DNA from 4 places in the Gilvimarinus sp. DA14 genome. Region 1 is predicted to be linked to each of the others. Evidence: predicted binding sites of a transcription regulator. Region 1 holds the regulator's gene; each other region holds the start of a gene.
The links. The regulator sigma-54, encoded in region 1, starts transcription at its own class of promoters, with help from an activator protein. The targets are predictions, from matches to a motif close to TGGCACANNNNTTGCNNT.
Positions count from the first base shown of each region.

Region 2: a site for sigma-54 is predicted at 1,355-1,372, ahead of glgC (glucose-1-phosphate adenylyltransferase). Genes of this name have one in related genera too.
Region 3: a site for sigma-54 is predicted at 1,958-1,975, ahead of NHM04_RS03020 (flagellar basal body-associated FliL family protein). Genes of this name have one in related genera too.
Region 4: a site for sigma-54 is predicted at 1,845-1,862, ahead of doeB2 (N(2)-acetyl-L-2,4-diaminobutanoate deacetylase DoeB2). Genes of this name have one in related genera too.

Region 1 is NZ_CP100350.1:3,335,698-3,338,822, forward strand. It holds gene ptsN (PTS IIA-like nitrogen regulatory protein PtsN) at 1-24, opposite strand, end outside; gene hpf (ribosome hibernation-promoting factor, HPF/YfiA family) at 26-316, opposite strand; gene NHM04_RS14590 (RNA polymerase factor sigma-54) at 367-1,887, opposite strand; gene lptB (LPS export ABC transporter ATP-binding protein) at 2,025-2,750, opposite strand; gene lptA (lipopolysaccharide transport periplasmic protein LptA) at 2,753-3,125, opposite strand, start outside.
Region 2 is NZ_CP100350.1:586,486-589,610, forward strand. It holds gene glgC (glucose-1-phosphate adenylyltransferase) at 1-1,118, opposite strand, end outside; gene glgB (1,4-alpha-glucan branching protein GlgB) at 1,705-3,125, shown strand, end outside.
Region 3 is NZ_CP100350.1:721,089-724,213, forward strand. It holds gene fliN (flagellar motor switch protein FliN) at 1-374, opposite strand, end outside; gene fliM (flagellar motor switch protein FliM) at 364-1,371, opposite strand; gene NHM04_RS03020 (flagellar basal body-associated FliL family protein) at 1,383-1,910, opposite strand; gene NHM04_RS03025 (flagellar hook-length control protein FliK) at 2,223-3,125, opposite strand, start outside.
Region 4 is NZ_CP100350.1:1,792,249-1,795,373, forward strand. It holds gene NHM04_RS07905 (aspartate aminotransferase family protein) at 1-573, opposite strand, end outside; gene doeB2 (N(2)-acetyl-L-2,4-diaminobutanoate deacetylase DoeB2) at 623-1,786, opposite strand; gene NHM04_RS07915 (EAL domain-containing protein) at 1,999-2,766, opposite strand; gene NHM04_RS07920 (sulfite exporter TauE/SafE family protein) at 2,921-3,125, shown strand, end outside.

The DNA of each region.
Region 1 (3,125 bases):
GAGTATTTGATCTATTTGCATGATATCAGCGGTGGCTTTTCAGCTTTTCTTTGTGCTTAATCAACTGGCGATCAAGCTTGTCGGTTAGGGCGTCGATGGCGGCGTAAAGATCCTCGGAGTCAGCGTCGGCAAAAATATCTTTGCCATTGACGTGAATAATAGCTTCGGCTTTTTGGGTGTTTTTTTCGACTTCGAGAATGACGTTGATGCTGGTAATAAATTCGCTGTGGTGGGTCAAACGCTCCAGCTTGGTGTGTACATAGTTATTGATGGCATCGGTAATTTCCAAATGATGACCACTGATGTTCACTTGCATACTAGAGTCCTCTGTTGTCTGGGGCGGCAGTTTGCGCCGCCCCGGAAATGTTACACCAGGCTTTTACGCTCGTTGGACGGCGGAATATTGAGAGATTCCCGGTATTTGGCGATGGTGCGCCTGGCAACCTGAATGCCTTGCTCGGCCAGCATTTGCGTGATCTTGCTGTCGCTGAGGGGCTTTTTCGGGTTTTCGGCGGCAATCAGCTTTTTAATGATAGCTCTAATTGCGGTCGAGGAACATTCACCCCCTGAATCGGTACTGACGTGGGACGAGAAAAAGTACTTCAGCTCGAAAATACCCTGTGGGGTGTGCATATACTTTTGCGTCGTCACCCGCGAGATGGTCGATTCGTGCATTTCTACCAGCTCGGCGATATCGTGCAACACCAGAGGCTTCATGGCCTCGGCGCCATAGTCGAGAAAACCGCGTTGTTTTTCTACGATGCAGGTGGCCACTTTTAACAGGGTTTCATTTCGGCTTTGCAGGCTTTTCAAAAACCAGCGCGCCTCTTGTAAATTGTTCTTTAAAAAGGTGTTTTCGCGGCTGGAGTCGGCGCGTTTTACCAGTGATGCATAGCCCGTGTTAATGCGCAGGCGTGGCGCGATGTCCGGATTTAGCTCCACTGTCCAGCGCCCCTCGCGCTTCTCGACAAACACATCCGGCACCACGTATTCGGTTTCGCGGGTGTCGATAATGTCACCCGGGTGCGGATTGAGGCTCTTTATCAGCGCCACCGCCTGGGCAAGTTCCGGCTCTTTGAGACGGGTTTTACGCATCAATTGGCGGTAATCGCGGCTGCCAAGTAGAGGTAGGTACTGCTGTACGATCAGCTTTGCGGCGTCGAGAAATGGAGTGGATTTATCGAACTGGGACAGTTGCACCAGCAGACAGTCGGTCAGGTTTTCACTGCACACCCCCGAGGGATCAAACTGTTGCAGGCGGCGTTTAACCGCCTGAACTTCGTCTAGCTCAAGCTCTTCGAGGTTTTCGCTGAGGCCTTCGTATATCTCTTCTAGGGTGGTGCTAAGTAGTCCACTGGGCTCGACGGCGTCGATGATTGCCATGGCGATCAGCTCGTCGCGCTCGGACAGGGGCGTGAGATTGAGCTGCCACATCAAGTGATCGTACAGAGATTCGGTGCTGCCACGGCGGCTTTCAAAATCGCTGTCATCGCCTTCGTAATTACTGGCCGGCAGCGCGGGGCCAGAGCTTTCGTAGACGTCATCCCAGCTGGTGTCGACGGGTAGGTCTTGGGGGATGGCCTCACTCCACTCGCTGTCGGCCTGGGGGTCGCCATCGTTGTCACTGCTGTTAGTTGGTGTCTCGGAAGTGGCGTTAGCCGTTTCGCGCGCCTCAGCGGTCTCATGGGTGTCGTTAGCTTCAGAGTTTTTATCGCTCTGTTCGCTGTCGAGGTTTTCCTCCATTTCCAGCATAGGGTTGGAGTCTAGCGCCTCTTGGATTTCCTGTTGTAAATCCAGAGTAGACAACTGCAGCAGGCGAATGGCCTGCTGCAGTTGAGGTGTCATAGTGAGCTGTTGGCCCAGCTTAAGCTGTAGCGATTGCTTCATAATTTTTGATGTTTCTTTCGGGCATTAATCGCAGAGTGTAGTCAGCCTACTGCTCGCAGGCAACACGTTTAAGCAATGTTTATGCCTGAGGCGCAAAAAAATTTAAAAGTCAAGATGGGCTGAGGCGATGTGGGCGCTTAGAGCATGAAGTTTTCGCCCAGATACACTTTGCGTACCTTCGCATTACTGAGGATGTCCTCTGAGTTGCCTTCGGCGATGATATGTCCCTCGGACACAATATAGGCTTTTTCGCAGATGCCCAGCGTCTCGCGCACATTGTGATCGGTGATCAAAATGCCGATATCCCGGTCTTTCAGGTGGCGCACAATCTGCTGAATGTCGCTCACCGAAATGGGGTCGACCCCGGCGAAGGGTTCATCTAGCAAAATAAACGCGGGGTTGGTGGCCAGGGCGCGGGCGATCTCAACGCGGCGCCGCTCGCCGCCAGACAGAGCCATGCCCAGGCTGTCGCGAATGTGAGTGATGTGAAACTCGTGCATCAGAGATTCCAGCTCATCCTTGCGCTGCTCGGCACTGAGATCTTTGCGAGTTTGCAAAATGGCGAGAATGTTATCGGCCACCGAAAGCTTGCGAAACACCGAGGCCTCTTGCGGCAGATAACCAATACCGGCGCGGGCACGCCCGTGAATCGGCAGTGAGGTGAGGTCTTGTTCGTTCAGGCTGACACTGCCGCGATCGGCTTTAACCAGACCTGCAATCATGTAAAAGCAGGTGGTTTTACCGGCGCCGTTTGGGCCCAGTAGGCCGACGATTTCGCCGCTGGAGACGCTGAGGGAAACATCGATAACAACCTGGCGGCCTTTGTAGCTTTTAGCCAGGTTTTGGGCTTTCAGTGTTGCCATGCTTACTGCTCGATTGCCGCCGGTGGAATGGTCATTTGAATACGGTCCTGGCCCTCGGCATCGCTCTGGGCGTTAACCAGCTCTTGGGTCAGATCGTAGTGAATGCTGTGTCCGCGCATAATCGCCCCGTCCTGCTCGAGCTTGGCAGCTTCGGTCATAGAAACGGTGTTGTTGGCGCTGTCATAGACAATTTCGTTGGCTTCGGCACTGACTATGCCGCGTTCGGCGCTGGGCTTTTGTTGGAAGTGAGCAGGTTTGCCCTTGGCGGTGACGACCTTAACGCTGTTGTCGGGGGTAAACTCCACCGTAATGGTGTCTGCTTTTATCAATAGTGACCCCTGTTGTAACAGGGCATTGCCACTGTATGTGATGCGC
Region 2 (3,125 bases), 1.2 Mb from region 1:
TTTTTAATTTTGCAGTTGCGGCCAATTTCCACACTGGGAAACAGCACCGAGTCGGTAATTTCACTGAAGGAGTTCACCCTTACCCGGGGAAACAGCAGCGAGTGTCTGACCACCGCGCCCGAGACAATACACCCGCCGGCGACCATAGAGTCCACCGCCATACCGCGACGGCCGCTGTCATCAAAAATAAATTTCGCCGGCGGCACATGCTCCTGGTAAGTCCAGATGGGCCATTCAGCATCGTACAAATCCAGCTCGGGGGTGATTCCGGTCAGCTCCAGGTTCGATTGCCAAAGCGCGTCCACGGTGCCCACATCGCGCCAGTAAGCCTCGCCGCCCGAGACCGGATCTTTAAATGGAAATGCCTGTACCTTACGTTTGCTTAGCAGCGATGGAATAATGTCTTTGCCAAAATCGTGGCTGGAGCCTTCGACGCTGCTGTCATTTTCCAGCTCGTTAAACAGCACCTCGGTCGAGAACACATAGATGCCCATGGATGCCAGGGCAATCCCCGGTTTGCCCGGTATGGATTCCGGGTCGGCGGGTTTTTCTTTGAATTTTACAATTTGGTAATCTTCATCCACCGCCATCACACCAAAGGCGCTGGCCTCGGCACAGGGCACCTCGATACAACCAACGGTAATGTCTGCCCCACTTTCAACGTGTGCGCCAATCATGGTGCCATAGTCCATCTTATAGACATGGTCACCGGCGAGAATTAATACGTAGCTGGGATCGTGGCGCTTAATAATATCCAGGTTTTGCAGTACGGCATCGGCGGTACCCGCGTACCAGGAGTCCCCCAGCCGTTGCTGCGCCGGAATCAGCTCAACAAACTCCCCCAGCTCGCCGCCTAAAAAGCCCCAGCCGCGCTGGATATGACGGTTAAGCGAATGGCTTTTGTATTGCGTTAAAACACTGATGCGGCGGATGCCTGAATTCACACAATTGGAAAGGGGGAAGTCGATAATGCGAAACTTTCCGCCAAAGTGAACCGCCGGCTTGGCCCGCCAGCGGGTTAAATCCTTTAACCGGGTTCCCTGTCCACCTGCCAGTACCAACGCCAAGGTTTCACGAGTTAAACGACTGACAAAGCGGCCCGATCTGTGATTGGTCATAGGGTGAAGCTCCTTCTTAAAATAACGGTAGTTAACGCATAAGTCCCCTGCGAGTCAGTGTAGTACTACCATTAGCCGAAGCTATACCCACACCAAACGGCGCAACAAATTTGAAGCTGATACTGATGGATGTCCCTGTTCGATTCGCTGCCCTTTTTACCCGGCAACGGTTACTCCTTGTAAAAGATTCCTGGGCAAGTCAGTTTTGCCCGGTGATTATGTTACCGAAATATTTAACAGCAATATGAGTGCCACAAGCCGACACATCGTTCAGCTTTGCGAACTGTGCCCCTGAAGAAACTACGGCTTAAGAAAATAATGCTGAGGGTCGTCTGACTGTCATGCGCCATGGCTACACTCGCCGTTTTACGACGACGGACACCGAGGGTGATAACCATAGAAGCCGCGCGAAACAAAACCCTTGAATAGAAAGTAATAGAGTGGCACCAATAGTGCAAAAGCATTTTGCGTAAAACCTTAATGTCGCTGTAGAGTGTTGCCAAAAGCGGGCATCGATTTCACGCTACTATAACCATAGTGTGTTACGGTTTTGTGTTTAGCACAGATGAAAAGGAATAAGTCAGCTATGACGCGCTCCAAAGGAAGTCACGTTACCCCCGAGATGCAACGAATCAGTGCAGCAACCCACCACGACCCTTTTTCGGTATTGGGCAAACAAAACGATCAGCTACTGGTTTACCTGCCCGACTTAAACGCCCCGCCTTCGGTGGTGACCGAAAAAGGACAACAAGCGCTAATCCCCATCGCGGCCACCGGTTTTTTTACCGCGCCCTTAACCGAGCTTAACGGAAGTCACCAAAAGCTGGTGTGGCAGAACGGCTCGGGTTATACCCACGAGCGCTATTACCCCTATACCTTTGCACCGCAAATTTCCGACTACGACCTGCACCTTTTTAATGAGGGCCGCCACTGGGAGGTCTACAAGGTATTGGGTGCCCATGTAAAAGAGGTGGACGGTATCAGCGGCGTGTTGTTCGCCACCTGGGCACCAGGGGCCGAGCGCGTCAGCGTGGTGGGCAATTTCAACCACTGGGACGGGCGCCTGCACCCTATGCGATCGCGCGGCAGCTCGGGCGTGTGGGAGCTGTTTGTGCCGGGGCTTGGGCCAGACGAGCTGTACAAGTTTGAAATTCGCAGTCGCGCCACCGGCCAGGTAGTGGTTAAATCCGACCCCTACGCCCAGGCCTTTGAGCTACGCCCCGCCACCGCCGCTAAAGTAAATGCCGAACCGTCCTACCAATGGCAGGACGGCAACTGGATGGAACAACGGGCCCAATGGGATTGGCAGCACAGCCCCTTATCGGTTTACGAGGTGCACTTAAGCTCCTGGCAGCGCAGTGACGATGGCGGATTTTTAACGTATCGCGAATTGGCGCACCGGCTTTGCGACTATGTGAAGCCGCTGGGCTTTACCCATATTGAAATTTTGCCGGTGGCCGAACACCCTTTGGACGACTCTTGGGGTTATCAGTGCACAGGTTACTTTGCCCCTACTAGCCGCTACGGCTCGGCGGATGATTTCCGCTATTTTGTCGACCACCTACATCAACACGGCATTGGCGTTATTCTCGACTGGGTGCCGGCGCATTTTCCCAAAGACGAATTCGCCCTGGCACGCTTTGACGGCACAGCACTCTATGAGCATCAAGACCCGCGCCTGGGGGAGCACAAAGACTGGGGCACTTTAATTTTTAACTACGGCCGCAACGAAGTGCGTAACTTTCTTATTGCCAGCGCGCTCTATTGGCTAAAAGAATGTCACATTGATGGACTGCGGGTAGACGCGGTTGCCTCTATGTTGCACCTGGATTATTCGCGTAATGAAGGCGAGTGGATTCCCAACCGTTATGGCGGCAATGAAAACCTTGAAGCAGTCGAGTTTATTCGCGAACTAAATGTTCAGTGTCACGGGCAGTGCCCAGGCGCACTGGTCATTGCCGAAGAGAGCACCGCCTGGCCGCAGGTGTCGGGCCCTGTTTACCTCGG
Region 3 (3,125 bases), 1.3 Mb from region 1:
ACAACTTCGCCATGGGCAATTAAAGTGCCATTGACTCGTACATCCAACGGCTCCCCGGCAAGACGATCCAACTCAATGACAGAGCCTTGGTTGAGCTGTAACAGATTACGAATGGTGATGGACGTGCTGCCAACCTCCATGGAAATACTCACCGGAATATCCAGAATCAAATCCAGCTCGGGCCCAACCTCACGCGGGGCACCTTCGCTTTCCAGCTCATTCAGCGCCATTGCACTGGCCATATCCGTCTCATCCGACTGCTCGGCCGAATCATCAATCGCTTCTTGTTCTTGCATGGCTGCGGCCCACTCGTCCGCCATGGCATCTTGATCCAGTTCTGAATCGTCATTATTCTCGATATCATCATTTGCCATGTTTGCCTCCTTCAGCAGCGGTTATATTGTAGGCGCTGCTGTGATCAATAAAATCGTTAATTTTTAAAGCCAAATTGCCTTTGTGCTGGCCTAATTGAGTCCGAAAAACGGGTACCCCGTTCGCCGTTAGCACATGGTGCTCGGGAAATTCAATGGGAATAATATCGCCCACGTCCAGATCGACGATGTCACGCAAAGGAATCTCCCGATTGACGATCTCGCACTCTAAATCTACCTGAGCACTAAGCACATCTTCGCGTAACGCTTTAACCCAGCGTTCGTCTTGTTCATCGCTATCGCTTTGCAACCCCGCATCAAGCACTTCACGAATGGGCTCTATCATGGAATAAGGGATAGTCAGATGCAGGTCGCCGCCGCCACCGTCGAGCTCAATATGAAAAGTACTAACCACAACCACTTCACTGGGGCTAACGATATTGGCGAGAGATGGATTAACCTCTGAGTTAATGTATTCAAACTCAATCGGCATTACCGCTTTCCAAGCTTCGCCCAAGTCTACAAACACCTGGTTTAATACCATTTGCACTACACGCAGCTCGGTAGGAGTAAACTCCCGCCCTTCAATTTTGGCGTGACGACCATCGCCACCAAAGAAGTTATCAACCAACTTAAACACCAAGCGCGCATCGAGAATAATAAGCGCTGTGCCTCGCAGCGGGCGAAACTTAACCATGTTCAAACTGGTAGGCACATACAGTGTGTGGACATACTCACCAAACTTTTGAATTTGAATACCGCCCACCGAGACATCGGCGGTGCGACGCAGCATATTGAACATGCTGATCCGGGTATAACGCGCGAAACGCTCGTTAATCATTTCCAGTGTGGGCATGCGCCCACGGACAATACGATCCTGGCTGGTTAAGTCATAGGATTTAACCGCCCCCGGGTCCTGATCCGATTCGGTATCGATATCGCCTTCATCGACACCATGTAACAGCGCATCGATTTCATCTTGTGTTAATAGATCCTGCACTGAATTCGCCTCTATTGCAGTACTAAGTTGGTAAATAACACTTGTTCTATACCAGGCTTGCCGATTTCCTGCTCCAGCACGCCCTGAATCTCAAACAGCGCTTGCTGGCGCAACAACTCTTTACCCTCAGGGGTTTGCAGCTCTTCGTAACTCTGGCCGCGCATCAGCATCACCAGGGCATTGCGAATGGCGGGCATGTGCAGCTCCAGGGCCGGGACCACGTCATTTTCGCGCAACATTAGTGTCATCTCGACCTGCATAAAGCGCTGCCGCCCACGCACCTCGAAGTTAGTAATGAACTCCGGCTTGAGCGGGTAATAGATAGCGGCTTGAACCTCTTGTGGAGCTTGCTCTTCTTCTACAGCTGGCGGTTCTGGCTCAGTGGCAAAAAAACCGAGAAAGTAGAGTGTTGCGGCTACCGATAGCCCAATCAGCAATAGTAAAATCAACCCCAGCAACAACCATTTTTTCTTCTTTTTTGGCTGCTCTGTTTCACTCCCCTCTTCGGTTTGTTGTTCTTCCTGCTCGTCTTCGGCCATGTCAATTATCCGTCATTCCTACGCGTAATAAGGCTTATGGGAACCTATGAGCAAAGCTCGTGCCACAGGTATGGCCTGAGTTTAGCCGAGGCGACTGATAGGAACAAACATTGATAAGAACACAGACAGGAACAAAGATAGTTACGTGCTGATAAGAAAAAGCCCCCCACTTTCAGCGGGGGCTGACAGTACTGCCAAGAAGCAGTCCGACGGAGTGCTATTGAGCGCCTGAACGAGCACCTTGGCCTCAACGAACGCAGCTTATGCAACAGGCGACTCGCGGAAATCGCTTTACTTCACGCAGGGGTCGAATCAGGCGTATTGATCGATCAATCTGACTACAGAATCCGCGGATTTTCTAGTATCGCTTGAGCTGTCGGACTCATCAGCGGCAACAGCACCAGTACCTGAGGAGCCGGATGCCCCTCTTTCATCACCCTGCTGCTGGCCTTGCTCGGATACGTTCACATCCACTTGGGTCATACCCTGTTCGGCGAGCATTTCTCTGAGCCTGAAGGCGTTCTGATCCAACGCTTCACGCACCACTGGCTGCTGACTGGAGAAAGTGATGTGCGCCTGATCGTTCTGCACGCTCACTCTCACCTGTACGGGGCCCAGATCCGGCGGATCTAACCGCAGCTCTGCAGAGGTAATATTTTGGCGTGCCATCCACAGTACTTTTTGCCCCACCGCATCCCCCCAGGCACCTGTACCAAAACGTGTGCCCAGTTGACTCTGCAGTACCGGCGCCTGTTCGCTACTGGCTGAAAGCTTCTGTGCCGCACTCAACATCGCGGGTACATTAGTGGTTGAAGCAGCGGCCTCATCATTGCCACGCGCCGAAAACAGATTGTGAAGTTTGGCAATTTCAGCAAACTTTCCTTGCTCGGAAGCTTTCACCGATTCCAACAACTTTCCTGATTCCAGCGATAAATCCAGGCCATCTGGGCCTTGCTCCGTTGCGGTTAACTTGACCAGGGTTTCCGGTGTTTTAACGTACTCAGCGGTGCTGCCAGCATCCACCGTGCCGAGATGTGTATTCGTCAGGTTATGGGCTGTGGTCGTCCGATCACTCTTCTGCGCCACAACCAACTGTGCTCCGGCAAGCCAATGCGCCAGCGCTTCAATGGTACTGGAGTCTTTATCTGGCATAGAGGTGGCGGCAATATCTCCCAGCTGTTGTGTCAACAGATCAGCTAATGCTGTTTCACCCAG
Region 4 (3,125 bases), 1.5 Mb from region 1:
TGCGCGCAACTGTTCAATCACCTCTTTGCCATCGCTTAGAGGGTTATCGCTGGTGTGCTTATCAGCACCGAAAGGAAAGTGCGACACGTGAGTTAAGGGAACCCCAGCAGCGCCACGAAACGCTTGGTTAGCAGTGCAAGCCAAAGCCCCTAAAGTCATGCCGTGAAAACCGTGGGTAAATGAGACAATGTCAGTGCGACCGGTAGCACGGCGAGCAATTTTTAATGCAGCTTCGACTGCATTCGTGCCGGTGGGGCCCATAAACTGCATTTTATGGGGCATACCGCGAGGCTCAAGGATGGTTTTAGTAAAGCTCTCCATGAACGTCTGTTTCGCTGTGCTATGCATATCCAGGTGGTGGGTCACCCCGTCTCTCTCAATGTACTCAATAACCGCTCGCTTCATGCGCTCGTTGTTATGGCCAAAATTCAGCACCCCGGCGCCGGCAAAAAAATCGATATACTCATTTCCTTGGTCATCTTTCTGGCGGGCGTTGCTGGCCGTGTCAAAAACCACGGGATACACGCGGCAATAGCCACGAATCTCAGACTCACGCTGTTCAAATATGCTCATATAGCTTTCTCCTAAGTCACGCGTGTCGCAGTGTTTTATGGGTTTTCAATCAATCGGGTAAAGGGGCTCCTACAAGTTGGCTGTATAACCGCGTGACCGGCTCTAGCAGCCGATCGTTAAAATCGTAATAGGGACTGTGGCAGGGATGTCCATGATGAGTTCCGCCATCATTAGCACCGATCAGCGCAAAAGCGCCGGGAATTTCCCGCAGGTAATAGCTAAAGTCTTCCGATGCCATGATAGGCACCAAACTTTTGCAATCCAGTGACTCTTTGTCATAGAGTGCCGTCCAAGCGTTGCGGACATTCGCCGCCGCAGACGCATGATTAATAGTGGCGTGGTAGCGAGGCATAATCTTAACCTTGCAACCAACATCATAGCTGGCCGCCACCTGGTGACTGATCGATTCGATTAAATGGTTCACCTGATCGCGGGCCTGGGTGTCGGATACTCGGATACTACCGCCAATTACGGCGCGCTCGGGAATCACGGTAGGGGCACTGTGAGCGTCGATAGAAGTTATGCTCACTACCGTTGCTTGCTGCGGTGCGAGACGCCGGCTTACGATTTGCTGTAAAGCTTGAACCAGCGCACTGGCAGCCAGTATTGGATCGCGGCACAGCTCGGGCTGACTGGCGTGTCCACCCACGCCCTGCAGCTCGATCTCAAAAGTGCCGTTACCGCACATAACAATGCCATCTGGGCACAGCAGTTTGCCAAACTCAATAGCCGGCCAATTGTGCCAGCCGTAAATACAGTCCACACTCTCAAGTGCGCCATCGTTAATCATTTCGCGCGCACCATGGCCGCCCTCCTCTGCGGGCTGAAACACCAAGGTGACCGGGCCGTCTAATTGAGACTCGACGTGTTTCAACCAACCGGCACTTGCGAGCAGAGCGGCTGTATGGCCATCGTGACCGCAGGCGTGCATGCAACCTGCGCGGTTGGACTTCCAGGGGCTGGATGTTTGTTCGTTGATTGGCAGCGCGTCTATGTCACCGCGCAGCGCTATGTGCTTACCTTTACCTTCAGGATTGAGTCTAGCCAGAGTACCTGTATTAGCGCAGGCACGCCAAGGTATGGACAATGCATCAAGCTGCTGACGGATAGCAGCGGCGGTATCTGTCTCCTGCCATCCGAGCTCAGGCTCGCTGTGAAGTTGACGCCGCATCTGCTGCGCCTCGCTCATCAGTTGCTGCCAGTACTGCGTCATAAATCCCCTGCGTAAACAACGGTGTGTGAATCAGTAATTTCTCACTGATACTAGTCGCTACGCAAAGGTTGTTCCAATGAATAAAACGGGTAATTTCGAGGGCTGGTCACACAAAAACAGGGCACAGAAAAGGCAATTGAAGATTAGAGCGCCCCGAAAAGGCGCAAAGGACAGAAACCGTCTTGTAAATTTAACAGCAGCTGGCGCCCCCCCTACGGCCAGCTCACCTCTGGTAAGCACTCAAAACCGGGCTTGGCAAATAAGTACCCCTGGAAGCGTTTTACTCCCATACTCAAGAGTATCTCCAGCTCTTCGCGCTTCTCGACCCCCTCTGCCAGTATAAGAATATCCAGCTCGTCGCACATCGCCAGCAGGTGGCGCAAAATAATTTGCTTTACTTCCGACTGGTCGATATTGCTGATCAGCTCACGATCGAGCTTAACCACATCCGGGTGAAAGCTCGAGAGCAAGTTCAGCCCCGCATAGCCCGCGCCGAAATCATCCAACGCCGTGATAAAACCGGTGCGTTGGTAATAATCGACAATGGTGCGCAAGTGTGCGGAGTCCCCCACCTGCTCCACTTCGGTAATCTCGAACATAATACGCTCTACCGGAAACCCATGCCGCCTGGCAGCCGCGAGGGTGGTGCGAATACAAAGTTCGGGGCGATAGACCGCGTTGGGTAAAAAGTTAATACTCAAATAGCCTTTTAAATTGAGCTTTGCCGCCAACTCAATCGCTTTCACCCTGCAGGTCTGATCAAAGCGATAGAGATTGCTTTGATCAACCCGCGCGATCACCGAAGCGGCAGACTCACCATTGACACCGCGACACAAAGCCTCGTAACCGACGACCTCTCTTAGCTGAAGATCCACAATCGGCTGAAACGCCATGGAGAAATCGAACCCCAAGGCTTGGCCACAGGCGCACTCATCGCATCCGAGGCTGCGGTAATCTGCTGGTTTTACGGGGTCAGCCATACCACCCTCTTTTTAATGATTAATGTGCCAAACAGTTTAGAGGTTCAGCGCCCCTGAAATCCAGTAGCGCCGTGTGCTAACTACCAATATAACGTATCATAGCCCCCGAATAAGACTGATCACGACGCAAAGCACACCGGAGTCACCTCCCTCTATGTCCATCAAACCAAAACCCAAACCCCGGCTGTGGGTCTGGTTTCTCTGGCTGGCAATTTTTTATCTGGCCTGGTTCTGGTTAATCCAAGCCGAGGGCGCTTGGGAAACGGCCAAAGCCCACTGGCCCATAGCGCTGGCAATGGCAATTGGCAGCTATGCCGCAGGCTCCACCCCCATGGGAGGAGGCACTGTGGGATTTCCGG